Regions from separate parts of the Psychrobacillus sp. Z16_25 genome, predicted to be linked through region 1. Evidence: a T-box and tRNA genes for the amino acid it is inferred to sense, from the RefSeq annotation. Region 1 holds a T-box; the other holds one or more tRNA genes.
The links. A T-box is a leader RNA that pairs with one kind of tRNA and senses whether it is charged. The one in region 1 lies ahead of alaS (alanine--tRNA ligase), so its partner is inferred to be a tRNA-Ala.

Region 1 (8,085 bases):
GAAGAACTGGGACGATACCGATGAAAATGGCGTCTGCACGGCGACAGAGGATTATGAGGACGTTATTAAAGTATGTAATCAAATTGGCATCCCTTATTATGCAGTGAATTTTGAAAAACAATATTGGGACAAGGTCTTTACGTATTTTTTAGATGAATATAAAGCAGGAAGAACGCCAAACCCAGATGTCATGTGTAATAAAGAAATTAAATTTAAAGCATTTTTAGATCATGCTCTTGCATTAGGAGCAGACTATTTGGCGACTGGTCACTATGCGCAAGTTGAGGTGCGTGATGGACAAACACGTATGCTTCGCGGGAAAGATACTAATAAAGATCAAACGTATTTCCTTAACCAGCTAACACAAGAACAGCTGGAAAAAGTAATGTTTCCAATTGGCCATTTAGATAAAAAGAGAGTAAGAGAAATTGCCTTGGAGCAAGGGCTTGCTACTGCAAAGAAAAAGGATTCTACTGGTATTTGCTTTATTGGCGAAAGAAATTTCAAAGAGTTTCTAAGTCAATATCTACCTGCAAAACCAGGTGCCATGGAAACGATGGACGGAAAAGTAATGGGCAAGCACGATGGTCTTATGTACTATACAATTGGACAACGTCATGGTCTTGGAATTGGAGGAGCAGGAGATCCTTGGTTTGTAATCGGTAAGGACTTAAAACGAAATGTCTTATTGGTTGGACAAAATATCAATAATGATGCGTTGTTCTCCACAAGCTTACTTGCTACCGATTTATCCTTTACTACTACCTTGGAAAAGCCATCGACCTTCCGCTGTACTGCGAAATTCCGTTATCGTCAAGAGGACGTGGGGGTAGAGGTGGAACTATTGCCAGATAATAAAGTGAAGGTAACGTTTGACCAGCCGGTCCGTGCTATTACACCAGGTCAAGCAGTTGTTTTTTATCAAGGCGACGAATGTCTTGGAGGAGCAACTATTGATGAGGTATTTAAAGAAGGACATAAGCTAGAGTACGTAGGCTAGGAGGTAATAGGATGAATTACAATGAACTTGGGATACAAGCGATACAGGAAAAGGATTACACAAAAGCAGCAGAATACTTTACAAAGGCTATAGAAGAGGAGCCTACGGAGGCAATCGGTTATATTAATTTTGGTAACTTACTTGCCTCTATGAATGATCAAGAGCGTGCGGAAAGATTCTTCCAGAAAGCCATAACGTTAGATGAGAAAGCTGCAACTGCTTATTATAGCTTAGCAAATCTCTATTATAATGCCGAAAGATTTGAGGAAGCTGCAAAGCTCTATGAAAAAGCGATAGCTAACAATATTTCTGGAGCAGATGCCTATTATATGCTAGGAAAATGCTTTCAAAAGGGAGATCTTCCTAAGCTGGCACTTCCGTATCTACAAAGAGCATATGAGTTAGATGCAGAGGACGTGCAAATCAAGCTGACCTATGGAATTGCTCTTGCTAGCTTAGAGATGTTCGAGCAAGCTGAGCCGATTTTTAAAGAAATATTGGATATCGATTCAGAGAATGCAGATGCCCATTATAATCTAGGTGTCCTATATGCTGTATCAACTTCAGAAACAGAAAAGGCATTGAAGCATTTAAAAGAAGCATTTACCATTCAACCAACTTACGACCAAGCGAAATATGTGTACGATATGATTTCACTACGAAATTAAAAAGGAGAGAGACAATCGTGAACAACGAAGTGAACAATGAAAAGCAATTTATAACAGGTCGACCGATTGTCTCGATCTTTCATAATCCCCAAAACTTGTTCTCCATTATAAAACTTAAGATTAAGTCCACTAATACTACATATACAGAAAAAGAAATAATTGTTACTGGCTATTTTCCTCCTTTAGTTCTGGAAGAAGCATATAAGTTTACCGGTTTTGTTAAAAATCATCCGAAGTATGGTATTCAGTTTCAAGTCGAGACTTTTCAAAAGGAAGTCCCAGCTACAGAAACTGGTATCATCCATTATCTTTCTAGCGATTTATTTCCTGGAATAGGTAGGAAGACTGCGGAACAGATTGTTCAGCTATTGGGACCAAATGCTATCAATAAAATATTAGATGATGCAAGTGTGTTAGATAAAGTTCCAAAGCTTGGAGAGGATAAAAAGAATACCTTACGAACTGGATTAGAGCAAAATTTGGGTCTAGAAAAGGTGATGATCCAGTTAAATGAGTGGGGATTCGGTCCACAGCTGGCAATGAAGATTTACCAGGTGTACCGTGAAGAAACAATGAATGTCTTAACCAAAAATCCTTACCGTCTAATTGAAGAGGTAGAGGGAGTGGGGTTCATCCGTGCAGATGAGCTAGGCTTTAAGCTTGGGATGAAAGGGAATCATCCGGATCGAATCAAGGCTGCCATTTATTTTCTCTTACAAAATGCCTCTCTTAGTGAGGGGCATGTATTCTTATATGCAGAGCAGCTGCTAGAAGAAGTAAAGAGACTTTTAGAAAGCTCACAGCGAGAGGAAATTACATACGAGTCTATCACCACCTGCTGTATAGAGCTTGCAGAAGAAAGTAGAATTATTGGAGAGGTAAATCGCTTCTATTTACCTTCTCTTTATTTCTCGGAAGTTGGGATCAGCTCCAAAATTGAGTTACTCTTACAAGAGAATGACCAATTTCAAAATTTCCCAATTTCAGAAATAAAAAAGCATGTGGGAGAGTTAGAGGATAGATTAGGTGTCCAATATGCTGATACGCAGATGAAGGCAATCGAGACAGCGTTGAATTCTTCTATCACACTGTTAACAGGAGGGCCCGGTACCGGAAAGACAACAGTTGTCAGGGGGATTGTGGAGCTCTATGCGGAGCTTCATGGTCTTTCATTGGACCCAAAAGAATGGGTAAAGGACAAAAAGGCCTTTCCTATTGTTTTGGCGGCTCCAACAGGTAGAGCAGCCAAGAGACTTAGTGAATCAACAGGATTGCCTGCTATGACAATTCACAGGTTACTAGGCTTCACTGGTCAAGAGGATGCGGATGCAGAGGGAAAAGAAATAGAGGGCAAATTAATCATTATCGATGAGACCTCCATGCTTGATACATGGTTAGGACATCAATTATTAAAGGCTATTCCGAAGGATGCACAAGTCATTTTTGTGGGGGACCAAGATCAATTGCCACCTGTTGGACCGGGTCAAGTGTTGAAGGATCTACTTGCCTCTAAAAGGATTCCAACTGTTGAATTAAAGGATATTTATCGTCAAGCAGAGGGGTCTTCCATTATTGAGTTAGCCCATGATATGAAAAATGGGGTAGTTCCATCTACTTTGCTAAATAAAACGAAGGACCGCTCGTTTATAAAAGCTTCGACTGAACAGATTCCAAAGGTAGTGGAGCAAGTATTAAAGAGTGCTCTTTCAAAAGGGCTCTCTATTCGGGAGATTCAAGTGCTGGCACCAATGTATAGAGGGCCTGCGGGAATTGATACTTTAAACAAAATGATTCAGGAAATGGTGAATCCGAATCCAGATGGCACAAGAAAAGAAATGATTTTTGGAGATACAACGTATCGGATTGGAGACAAGGTTCTGCAACTGGTTAACCAGCCAGAAAGCAATGTGTTCAATGGCGATATGGGAGAGGTAATTAGTATCTTTCGAGCTGCAGAAACTGCGGATAAAAAGGAAATGATGGTAGTTTCTTTTGACGGTAATGAGGTAACTTATGAAAAAACAGATTTAAATCAGATCACGTTAGCTTATTGCTGCTCTGTACATAAATCACAGGGAAGCGAGTTTCAAACAGTCATTATGCCGGTGACAAGAAGCTATATGAAAATGCTTAGACGTAATCTTCTTTATACTGGTATTACACGGGCGAAAAATTTCCTCATACTTTGTGGAGATCCAGAGGTTTTTAAAATGGGAGTAGAAAGAACAGACGACCTAACACGTCTTACTACCCTATGTAATCGCCTGACGCAAGAAGAGACAATGGATCAGCAAGAAGAGGAGATTGAACAAATAGAGGAAGCAGACAATACGCTCGTAGATTCTTCCTTTCTATCAGGGGATAATTATCACGCGATAGATCCTATGATCGGCATGAAAGGGATTACTCCCTATCAATTCTTAGAATCTGATTGACAGTTTTCCTTTCGTTCCTTATAATCAAGTGCATATATGAAAATGATGACAGAGAAAGTACTATTTGTTGACTGTATAGAGAGGAACTCCATTGGCTGAAAGAGTTCTCAGGACAATAATTAGGAAAGCTACTCTTGAGTGCAGCTAATCACTGCCGTATAGCCGCGTTAAGGTTTCGAGAGACATGGCAAACTGCTATGTAACTAGGGTGGTACCGCGAAAATATAGCTTTCGTCCCTTTTAGGGATGAAGGCTTTTTTTATTTTCAGCAAGTATTCCAATGGGACCTCACGATAGCTGATAGTCTGTACAAGCTTTCTAATTGCTCTATTTTTCATTAATATTTACTAATTAAAAAAAGTAGGAGGAACTATCATGAAACAACTGACTGGTGCACAGATTAGACAGATGTATTTAGACTTTTTCATGGAAAAAGGGCATAGTCAAGAGCCTTCCGCTCCACTAGTGCCGATTAATGACCCGTCCTTGCTATGGATTAATAGTGGGGTTGCTACATTAAAGAAATATTTTGACGGGCGAGTAATTCCGGACAATCCACGTATTACAAATGCCCAAAAATCTATTCGTACTAATGATATCGAAAATGTTGGGAAAACGGCTAGACATCATACGTTCTTTGAAATGTTGGGGAATTTCTCTATTGGTGATTATTTTAAAAAAGAAGCGATTCATTGGGCTTGGGAATTCCTTACGGATGAAAAATGGATTGGTTTCGAACCAGAAAAATTATCTATTACGATTCATCCAGAGGACGAAGAAGCATATGCTATTTGGAGAGATGAAATTGGAATTCCTGAGGAGCGTATTATTCGTTTGGAAGGAAACTTCTGGGATATTGGGGAAGGACCAAGTGGGCCGAACTCTGAAATATTCTACGACCGTGGCGAAGAATATGGCAATGATCCAGAGGATCCTGAATTATATCCAGGTGGCGAAAATGAACGCTATTTAGAAATCTGGAATTTGGTATTCTCCGAGTTCAATCACAATCCTGATCATACGTATACTCCTCTTCCGAAGCAAAACATTGATACAGGAATGGGCCTAGAGCGTATGGCGAGTGTCGTACAAAATGTTCCTACTAACTTTGACACAGACCTTTTTATCCCGATTATCTCCAAGACAGAAGAGATCTCTGGGAACAAATATGGAGAGGATAAAGAAGCAGATGTGGCTTTCAAAGTTATCGCAGACCATATTCGTACGGTTGCTTTTGCAATTGGAGATGGTGCACTTCCATCCAATGAGGGAAGAGGCTATGTATTAAGAAGATTATTACGTCGTGCTGTTAGATTTGCCAAGCAATTAGGTATTGACCGTCCATTCTTACACGAGCTTGTACCGGTTGTTGGAGAGATTATGAAGGATTTTTATCCGGAAGTTACTGTGAAGCAGGACTTTATTATGCGAGTAATCAAGACAGAGGAAGAACGATTCCACGAAACCTTGCATGACGGCTTAGCAATTCTTGAAAAAGTAATAGAGGAGCAAAGAGCAAAGGGAGAATCCTTCATACCTGGTACTACTACCTTTACGCTGTATGATACGTACGGATTCCCAATTGAGCTTACAGAGGAATATGCAGAAGAAGCAAGCATGACTGTAGACCATGAAGGCTTTGAGAAAGAAATGGAAGCTCAGCGCTCAAGAGCTAGAGCAGCTCGCCAAAACGTAGATTCTATGCAAGTACAATCTGAGGTGTTCAGCAATATTCAAGATGATAGTGAATTTGTTGGATACGATACGCTAAGTGTTACGACGACTATCTCCACTATTGTTCTAGGGAACGAAGTAGTAAGCATTGCTCATGAAGGAGACGAGGTAAAGGTTGTCCTAGAGAAAACTCCTTTCTATGCAGAAAGTGGAGGTCAGATTGCAGACCATGGAGTAATTGAAAATGACAACTTCCGTGGATTTGTAAAGGATGTGCAAAAGGCACCTAATGGACAAAACCTTCATACCGTGTTAATAGAATCTGGTGAAATCACAGCTGGTGGAGAAGTGACAGCATCTGTTGATCAAACACTTCGCGGACATACGATTAAAAACCATTCTGCTACTCATTTGTTACACCAAGCGTTGAAGGATGTATTAGGAGGACATGTTAACCAAGCAGGTTCCTATGTAGGTCCTGACAGACTTCGTTTTGACTTCTCTCACTTTGGACAAGTTACAAAAGAAGAGCTAGAAACGATTGAACGAATAGTTAATGAAAAAGTGTGGGATAATATATCGGTAGTAACGGGCTATCACAGTCTCGACGAAGCAAAAAATATGGGCGCTATGGCACTATTCGGTGAAAAGTATGGTGATATAGTACGTGTCGTTCAAATGGGCCGCTATTCACTAGAACTATGTGGTGGAGTTCACGTTAAGAATACTTCGGAGATTGGCTTCTTCAAAATTCTATCAGAGAGTGGTATTGGAGCTGGTACTCGTCGTATAGAAGCAGTAACTGGCAAGGCCGCTTATGAAGCAGTAAAAGAAGAAGAGAAATTACTTCTAGAGGCTGGAAGCTTATTAAAGGCACAGCCAAAGGACTTACTAACAAAAGTTAACCAATTAATGACAGAACTAAAAAATGTTCAAAGAGAAAACGAATCATTGTCTGCAAAAATCGCAAACAGTCAAGCTGCTTCTGTTCTGGCTTCTGCTCAGACAGTCAACGATATAACCGCGCTTTCAGTGAAGGTTGATGCGAAAGATAATAACCAATTGCGTCAAATGATGGATGACTTAAAGCAAAAGCTTGATAAGGCAGTTATAGTATTAGGTGCAATAGATGGAGACAAAGTGATGATTTCTGCTGGAGTTACGAAGGATTTAGTTGGTGGAAGCTACCATGCAGGGAATATCGTAAAATTCGTTGCAGAGCAATGTGGAGGGAAAGGTGGAGGACGCCCTGACTTTGCTATGGCAGGTGCTAAAGACCCAGAAAATCTTGAGGCTGCATTAAGTTCTGTTTACGAATATATCAAAACTGTTTAAACTATTTTCAAAATAGGGTATAATTATAAAATAATTTCGTAACCTTGACAAAATTTTGAAAGCGAGGTGCTGATCATGAGTTCATTTGATAAAACGATGAAATTTAACTTTCCTGAAGAATCCATGGAGCAGGAAGTAAAACATGTGATGCTACAAGTTCATTCCGCACTAGAAGAAAAAGGGTATAACTCTATTAATCAAATTGTAGGCTACCTACTCTCTGGTGATCCAGCTTATATCCCTCGCCATCAAGATGCACGCAATATGATACGCAAATTGGAACGAGACGAAATCCTAGAGGAATTGGTAAAGTTCTATATCAAAAAGAATAACGAGGCATAAGCATGAGAATTATGGGTTTAGATGTAGGCTCCAGAACAGTTGGAGTTGCAATAAGTGATGCTCTTGGGTGGACAGCCCAAGGAATTGAGACCATTAAAATCAATGAAGATGATTCAAACTTTGGTTTGGACCGAATTGATGAATTGGTAAAAAAACATCAAGTTACTGAATTTGTTGTCGGCTTTCCAAAAAACATGAATAATTCAGTGGGACCAAGAGCGGAGGCTTCCGAAAGATTTGCCGAACTATTAACGGAAAAATACAATATGCCTGTTACATTGTGGGATGAACGTTTGACAACAATGGCTGCTGAGCGTATGTTAATAGATGCGGACGTTAGTAGGAAAAAGCGTAAGCAAGTGATAGACAAGATGGCTGCAGTGATGATTTTACAAGGCTTTCTTGACAGAAAAAATAGATGAGGTGACGTTAAATGGATCACGGACAAGAAAATATTACAGTAGTAGACGAAAACGGAAACGAGCAGCTTTGTAACGTATTGTTTACTTTTGAATCAGAAGAATTTGGGAAATCATATGTTCTTTACTATCCAGTAGGAGCAGAAGAGGATGAAAACGAAGAAATTGAAATTCATGCTTCTTCCTTCACTCCAAACGAAAATGGAGAAGAC
Region 2 (8,085 bases), on a different contig from region 1:
AAGAAGTAGTTGCCCATTTGGAACCATCTATACGGTATGTTCAACTACATCACCTGAACCAATTTTTAATCAAAATGGAACACTGTTCTGGATCTAGCTTAAATTTGGATGGACAGGTGTAATGTGAAAAGGGTTACCTAAAAATAGTAGTTCACTCTTAGTACATACAAGTCATTACTGTGCGACATACTTTTTACTGGTGTAATAAATACTTTAATTTAAGACATACTAACAGCGAGCGTTGAATGTATATCTGACTATTTTTGATTCTATATATGAGGTGATTTAATGAGAAAAGTTGTTTTAGTTGGTTGCGGTGCGGTTGGTACTGCTTATGCATATAGTCTAGTTAACCAAGGGGTTGTTACTGAACTTGTACTAATCGATGCTAATAAAGAAAAAGCAGAGGGTGAAGCAATGGACCTTGTGCATGGTATGGCAGTGGCAACAACGAACATGAAAGTTAGTGTTGGTACCTATGAGGATTGCAAGGATGCACAACTAATTGTTATTACGGCCGGAGCCAACCAGAAGCCTGGTGAAACGAGATTACAACTCGTAGAACGCAACACTCGAATTATGCAATCTATTGTTCAGGAGATTAAAAAAAGCGGCTTCGATGGAATTCTTCTCATTGCTTCCAACCCAGTTGATGTGATGAGTTATGTAGCATACAAGGAAAGCGGCCTGCCTGCGAACAAGGTCATTGGTTCAGGAACTACCTTGGATACAGCTCGTTTCAAGGTACTTTTAGGAGAGTACTTTGAAGTAGATCCAAGGAATGTTCATGCAGTTATCATCGGTGAGCATGGTGATAGTGAACTAGCTGTATTCAGTCAAGCTAATATTGGGGTAGAATCGCTGGAAGATTTCTTGGAAAGACGAAATAATCCAAATGATAAAGAAAAACTCAACTCGATCTTTAACGCAGTTCGTAGGGCTGCTTATGAGATTATTAATCGTAAAGGTGTTACGAATTTCGGAATAGGAATGTGCTTAACAAGAATCACGAAGGCAATTCTCAATAACGAGCATTCTATTCTTCCAGTTTCTTGTTTATTGAACGGCGAATATGGCCAAGAAGATATCTATATGAGTGTCCCAGCCGTTGTAACATACGAGGGTGTGAAAGAAATTCCTACCTTAAAGTTGAATGAAGAAGAGACTAAGCTATTCAATCAATCAGCAGAAATTCTACGTAAAACGAGAGTAAACTAAAACTCCTTTTACAAGAAAATAACCATGGTATAGTTACCGTGGTTATTTTCTCTTATATTCTTTTTTAAAAAAAGCTGTATAAAATAACGGTACAAAAACATACTAATGAAAGAAATTGATACTTGAAAAAGTTTGTTACATTACCTATAATTATATCTAGACGTTCCGAAGTAGCTCAGTGGTAGAGCAACCGGCTGTTAACCGGTTGGTCGTAGGTTCGAGTCCTACCTTCGGAGCCATTTTTATGTTAATTTGCTTCCATAGCTCAGTTAGGTAGAGTGCTTCCATGGTAAGGAAGAGGTCACCGGTTCGAGCCCGGTTGGAAGCTTAATTGAAAAACAAAAAGCGATTCTCCAAAGATAATGGAGAGTCGCTTTTTTCTGTCTGTCTAGAATTTACCATGCTGTCCAAACAGAGAGTAATTGATAAGTATTAAACAATAGGTAGTAATGCTAGTTCATAAATGAAAAAGCGACTTTGTGATTGGCTCTGTTAAGACAATCACAAAGTCGCTTTTAAATGGACGTTATGGCATTCCAAATTCGCCGCGGACAGTTCTGCTCATATCAATCACCTTTGTCATTTGGTTATATAGCGTATTAATCCGTTCGTCCTGATCAACTTTCTCCAATACCTGAATCTGATGTCTCTTGTTATGATAGCGGTTAATTTCCATCATCAGTATTTCTTTTTCAAGCAGTTCTACAGCAGATACCATTCCGGCACAACCGTATTCAGGCTGAATGGATGTAGCGACATATGTTTCACTTTCGATAGCGCCATACTCTTTATAGATGCGTTCGGCCTCTCGATTAATCTGTAAAAATTGTTCTTTATTTTCTTCAGTTACTGGATAAAGATAAATTTCTAAATACATGAGCGCCCTCCTTACTTAGGATGAAAACTTATAAGAGTACAGCGGTCTTGCTAGCCTTATTTTTTCTTTTCGTTCTATCTGCAGCTTTGCGTCCTCGGTATCGTAACCACTATGATAGTGCATTAAAATCATTTTTTTCGTTAAGGATGAGTCAAGCGCTTTTATTTCCTGTAAGCTAGGGTGGGAAAGGATGGGAAGATCCCACATATGACAGTCGTGAAAGATGGTATGAACATTTAGAGAATGAAGCAAAGCCTCGTTGACTATGGAATCACCACTGTAATAGAAATACGGCTCTGCTAATATTCCGTAACTGATCATCTGGGGAATATGATCTGTGCGGATAATACGAAATGATTGGCAAGCTATATAGAATTCTTCCTCTGGCCGAACGAGCGTTACATGAAAATAATCCTCCAATTTTTTCGGACCGTTAGTAGATAGCCCAAGTCCCTCCTTCAATGTATTCCATAAGCCTTCAACCAAATCCTCTGCAAGATAGAGATTTATTTTTCCTTTCCCAAGGATTGTCTTATAATGTGCTAGCTGCTGTAGACCGTTTATATGATCTTCATGGAGATGGGTGATGAATAAATGCTCTACAATATTTAAGTCAAATCCTAATTTCTGAAGCGACTGTCGATTAGTCGCTGGGAAGTCTATAAATAGGCGAGTATCGTTCCATTCAATAAATGCGCTATTATGTCCGCTTCTATCTGGTAGAAAGTCTCCGGTTCCAAGGAAGGTTAATTGCATAAAGGTACACCCTTTCTGTCATAATTATGCTTTAGTTTAAGTATCTACCAATGGTAACAGAAAGAAAAGTACTACCTGGATAACTCGCTAAAAACTCTTGCCAAACAACCTATAAAAAAGTAGAATGATTACATAGTTCTTTTTAGAAAACAGATATCTTTTTTTAAAAAAGTGCTTGTTTCGAAAAGGTGCTTATGATAATATATTTATTGTCCGGTTTTTCAATAAAACCTACATGGAGGATTAGCTCAGCTGGGAGAGCATCTGCCTTACAAGCAGAGGGTCGGCGGTTCGAGCCCGTCATCCTCCACCATTTTAATTTATTTAATATAGCCTGGAGGGGTAGCGAAGTGGCTAAACGCGGCGGACTGTAAATCCGCTCCTTAGGGTTCGGCGGTTCGAATCCGTCCCCCTCCACCAGTTTTTTGGGGTATAGCCAAGCGGTAAGGCAACGGATTTTGATTCCGTCATGCCCTGGTTCGAATCCAGGTACCCCAGCCATTTTACACATCACCCTGATATGGGGCCTTAGCTCAGCTGGGAGAGCGCCTGCCTTGCACGCAGGAGGTCAGCGGTTCGATCCCGCTAGGCTCCATCCTAAAAAATCCTTTCCACCTTTCAGGCGGGAAGGATTTTTTCTTATTGTTCAGCTTCAGCGCTTTGCACCTCGAGGTCAAATGGGTGCCGACTGCCTCCTCGCAGTCCTTCATTTGCTTGTCGAGGCATGCCTTGTGCTTTCTTAATAGGACGATAAGTATTTCTTTTGTATGTATTTTGTTCTCTTTGAAATTTGCTTTCAGGAAAGTATGCTAGAAATAGCAATTCACGACTCACAGCTATTATTTATCTTCCACTATAAAAAAAGAGGTGTACGGATGCTAAATTATCAAAATGTTACACTACGTCCTTTAAAAGAAACTGATTTTGTGAAATTATGGAGGCTGTTTGAGCCGGAAATATTTGAATTTATGCTACATAAAGTAGAAACACAGAATCAGTTGAATAAGTGGCTTCAGGCTGGTATTGACCAGATGCGTGAGAGGAAGGCTCTTACTTTTGCTGTAGAGCATACCGATACTAAAGAGATAATGGGAACTACACGGATTTATGGTATCGATTATACAAATAAGTCTTGTGAAATCGGCTCAACCTTTTACGGAAAAAGGTTTCAGCGAACGAATGTGAATACGGCATGCAAATATCTTTTATTAACATATTGTTTTGAAGATTTGCAGCTGATACGTGTTCAACTTAAAACAGATGAACAAAACCTCTCCTCCCAACAGGCGATTGAGCGAATAGGGGCAAAAAGAGAGGGCGTTCTTCGGAATGAAAGAATTCGTTCAAATGGAGTGGTAAGGAATACCGTTATTTATTCTTTCATTGATGAAGAGTGGGAAAAAACGAAAACCCATCTTTTTCAACTGTTGCATAAATATACGTGAGTTTGCGCTGTTGAGCCATATGAAATTTGGAATTACAATAGATGTATGAATTGAAAGGGGCTTAAAAACATGAATCATTTAAACCTATCCATTATTGGAGTTCCAATGGACTTAGGTCAAAATAGACGTGGAGTAGATATGGGTCCTAGTGCCATTCGTTACGCAGGAGTAGTTGAGAGACTAGAAGCACTTGGCCATCATGTGAACGATTTAGGGGATATTCCTATCGGTAAAAATAATCCAGAAAAGACGCCTCATGAAAAGCTTAGAAACTTACAAGATGTTATAGAGGGTAATACAGCGCTTGCTAATAAAGTACATGAGGTAGTAGCAAAAGGTGATTTCCCATTAGTGCTAGGTGGAGATCATAGTATTGCTATTGGAACGCTTGCTGGGTTATCTGATCGTTATGAAAATATGGGGGTTATTTGGTATGATGCCCATGCAGATATGAACACAGAGGAAACGACGCCTTCAGGTAATATTCATGGAATGCCACTTGCGGTCAGCATGGGGTTAGGACATGAGGCGCTAGTAAATATCCGTGCATATGCTCCAAAAATAAAACCGGAAAATCTAGTGATTATTGGTGCAAGGTCCGTTGATCCAGGCGAAAAAGCGCTTATTAAAGAAAAGGGTATTAAAGTATTTTCGATGCATGAAATTGACAAGCTAGGAATGACAGAAGTGATGAATCAAACAATCGCACATTTTCTAGCTCGTAAAGTAGATGGGGTTCACCTATCACTTGATTTAGATGGCATCGATCCGTTGTACACTCCTGGAGTAGGAACACCGGTGCCGGGTGGAATAAGCTATAGAGAGAGTCACTTGGCAATGGAAATGCTTTATTCCTCTGGTTTAATTACTTCCGCTGAATTTGTTGAGGTAAACCCTATACTTGATGAAAGAAATAAGACTGCTGATGTAGCGGTAGCACTAATGGGTTCTCTATTTGGTGAAAGTTTAATATAAAAATGAGTCAAAAAGTAGACAGATTTGTCTGCTTTTTCTTTTTTTATTTAAACACAAAGAGCTATTTCTTTGATAAAATTAAATTTAGATGAAAAAAATGAAACCTGCTGACACCTCGTACGTATAGGTAAGACAGCCGCATGGAGCGGAGGGAAATCTCAATGGATGCGTTAGTTAACAAAAGAATAAAGCAAGTGTTAAAAGGTGACAAGGATGCTTTTGCGGAAATCGTGGACCTTTACCAGCATAGGTTATATCAGGTTTGCTATCGTATGCTTGGGAATCGTCATGAGGCTGAGGACATTGCTCAGGAAGCGTTCGTACGTGCATTTATCAATATTCATACGTTTGATCAAAAAAGAAAATTTTCCACATGGCTATATAGAATTGCAACGAACTTATGTATAGATCGTATAAGAAAGAAAAAGCCAGATTATTATTTAGACGCGGAAGTAAAGGGTACAGAAGGATTAGACATGTATTCTCAAATAGCTGCCTCTGAGGAGCTTCCAGAAGAAGAATTGATGAAGCTAGAGCTGCAAGATAGAATACAGTATGAAATTAGCAGACTACCAGATAAGTATCGTTCAGCCATTGTCTTAAAGTATATGGAAGAGCTATCTTTACAAGAGATAAGTGAGATATTGGATCTGCCGCTGGGAACTGTAAAAACGAGAATTCATCGAGGTCGTGAAGCACTTCGTAAGCAATTGAGCAAACAAGCCAATCTATTGTAGGAGGAATCATCATGAATGCGTGTCCAGAACGAATTGTTCACTATATGCACGAATACTTAGATGGCGAAATAAGTCGTGAACATGAGCTGGAGCTCAAGGCGCACCTACAGACATGCAAAGAGTGCCAGGCTCATATGCATGAGCTCAGTGATGTAGTTGCTTTTGTGAAGGGCGCGGCTCATGTGGAGGCGCCAAATAGTTTCACTATGTCTGTTATGGCGAGACTTCCAAAGGAAAAATCGCATACCGGTGTAAGTAGATGGTTTCGCCATCATCCTGTTTTGACTGCTGCTGCAGTATTTCTTGTATTAATGAGCAGCATGCTATTCTCATCATATCAAGATGACCAGCAATTCTCTTTCACAAAGCAAGAAAACGTGATAGTAGAAGGAGAAACGGTTATCATCCCTGAAGGACAAGTCGTAAAGGGAGACTTAGTTGTAAAGAATGGGAATGTACGAATAGATGGGGAGCTAGATGGTAATTTGACTGTTATTAATGGAACAAAGTACATGGCTTCTACAGCAAATATTACCGGTACTTCTGAAGAAATAAATGAGGTCTTTGATTGGCTATGGTTTCATATAAAGAATAGTGTGAAAGAAGTAGGCTCGTTTTTCAAGAAAGATGAATAAGGGCAAGCTGGAAGAGTGCAGATAGATATTTTAATGTCTGCACTTTTTTTGCGTTCTTCGAAAGAGAATTAAAACACGCTTATATGTTATAATGAGAACATATGGATTCGTGAGGAAAAGTGGGGGATGCCACATGTCGTTTATGGAGCAATTTACCGATTTTATGCCAGTAAACGTAATTGTAAATATTTTAGATGTTTTATTGGTTTGGTTCGTTATATATAAAATTATCACCCTTATTAAAGGGACAAAAGCTGTTCAATTATTAAATGGTATATTTATTATTGTTGTAACAAAAATAATGACTGACTTTTTAGGATTAGATACCCTTGGCTGGATATTAAGTCAAGTTATTAACTGGGGTTTTTTAGCAATTATCATTATTTTTCAACCGGAAATTAGAAGGGCACTAGAACAGATTGGGAGAGGGAAGCTATTCTCTCGCGGCTCCCAACATGAACAAGAGGAGCAGGAGCGTTTAATCGATGCAATGACGAAATCTGTGAGCTATATGGCGAAGCGTCGAATTGGAGCGCTGATCTCTATTGAAAGAGAAACTGGGCTAACAGAGTATATAGAAACAGGGATACCTTTAAATGCGAATCTTACTTCTGAGCTGTTGATCAATATCTTTATCCCTAATACCCCGTTACATGATGGAGCTGTCATTGTACAGAAGAACAAAATAACCTCTGCAGCATGTTATTTGCCTCTATCAGAAAGTCCGTTCATTTCTAAAGAACTTGGCACACGTCATAGAGCGGCTATAGGGCTCAGTGAAGTAACAGATGCTGTTACCATTGTAGTATCAGAAGAAACTGGTGCAGTTAGCATAACCTCAAATGGTGATTTGCATCGGAATCTTTCCATGGATGAGTTTAAGGTGCATTTAAGTCGACTTTGGTTCGGAGCAACGGAGGAACAGGTGACATCCTCCAAGTGGTTGAGGAGGGGTAAGCAAAATGGATAAAATGTTAAGTAATCCATGGATTCTAAGAATTATTGCCCTTGCCTTAGCAATTCTGCTATTTGTCTCTGTTAAATCGGAATTTGATACTTCCGATCAAAATACAAGCGGTACCGACGTAGAGGTCTTAAGAGATGTTCCCTTAGAAGTATACTACGATGATGAAAATTCAGTCGTAACAGGAACGCCTGAAACTGTAACAGTTAACATAGAAGGACCTGCTCAGCAGGTTAAATCTACAAAGGTGATGAAGGATTACAAAGTCTTTGTAGATTTAAGAGAATTAACCTATGGAGAGCACCGAGTAGCTATTTCAACTGAATCCTTTTCTGATAAGCTTAAAGTTAAAGTAGAGCCTGCTTATATAGATGTCGTAATAGATGAACGTATATCAGAAGAATTTGTAGTTGAATTAGACATGAATGAGAGCCTCCTAGCAGATAATTACGTGATTGCTGATACGTCAGTAGAGCCA

Region 2: it has a tRNA-Ala gene. The T-box ahead of alaS (alanine--tRNA ligase) is inferred to sense a tRNA for this amino acid. The anticodon was not compared.

Annotation. Positions count from the first base shown of each region.
Region 1 covers NZ_JBXEOV010000007.1:91,809-99,893, reverse strand. Annotated here, with positions in the region: gene mnmA (tRNA 2-thiouridine(34) synthase MnmA) at 1-1,000, shown strand, start outside; gene AC1VU3_RS09555 (tetratricopeptide repeat protein) at 1,012-1,668, shown strand; gene recD2 (SF1B family DNA helicase RecD2) at 1,686-4,103, shown strand; T-box leader at 4,140-4,345, shown strand; gene alaS (alanine--tRNA ligase) at 4,479-7,112, shown strand; gene AC1VU3_RS09540 (IreB family regulatory phosphoprotein) at 7,188-7,454, shown strand; gene ruvX (Holliday junction resolvase RuvX) at 7,457-7,876, shown strand; gene AC1VU3_RS09530 (DUF1292 domain-containing protein) at 7,888-8,085, shown strand, end outside.
Region 2 covers NZ_JBXEOV010000023.1:29,454-37,538, reverse strand. Annotated here, with positions in the region: gene AC1VU3_RS16140 (L-lactate dehydrogenase) at 289-1,218, shown strand; tRNA gene AC1VU3_RS16135 (tRNA-Asn) at 1,383-1,457, shown strand; tRNA gene AC1VU3_RS16130 (tRNA-Thr) at 1,473-1,546, shown strand; gene AC1VU3_RS16125 (DUF1428 family protein) at 1,745-2,095, opposite strand; gene AC1VU3_RS16120 (MBL fold metallo-hydrolase) at 2,111-2,851, opposite strand; tRNA gene AC1VU3_RS16115 (tRNA-Val) at 3,089-3,164, shown strand; tRNA gene AC1VU3_RS16110 (tRNA-Tyr) at 3,188-3,271, shown strand; tRNA gene AC1VU3_RS16105 (tRNA-Gln) at 3,278-3,352, shown strand; tRNA gene AC1VU3_RS16100 (tRNA-Ala) at 3,374-3,446, shown strand; gene AC1VU3_RS16095 (GNAT family N-acetyltransferase) at 3,727-4,296, shown strand; gene rocF (arginase) at 4,366-5,271, shown strand; gene sigW (RNA polymerase sigma factor SigW) at 5,433-6,008, shown strand; gene AC1VU3_RS16080 (zf-HC2 domain-containing protein) at 6,020-6,643, shown strand; gene cdaA (diadenylate cyclase CdaA) at 6,777-7,613, shown strand; gene AC1VU3_RS16070 (CdaR family protein) at 7,606-8,085, shown strand, end outside.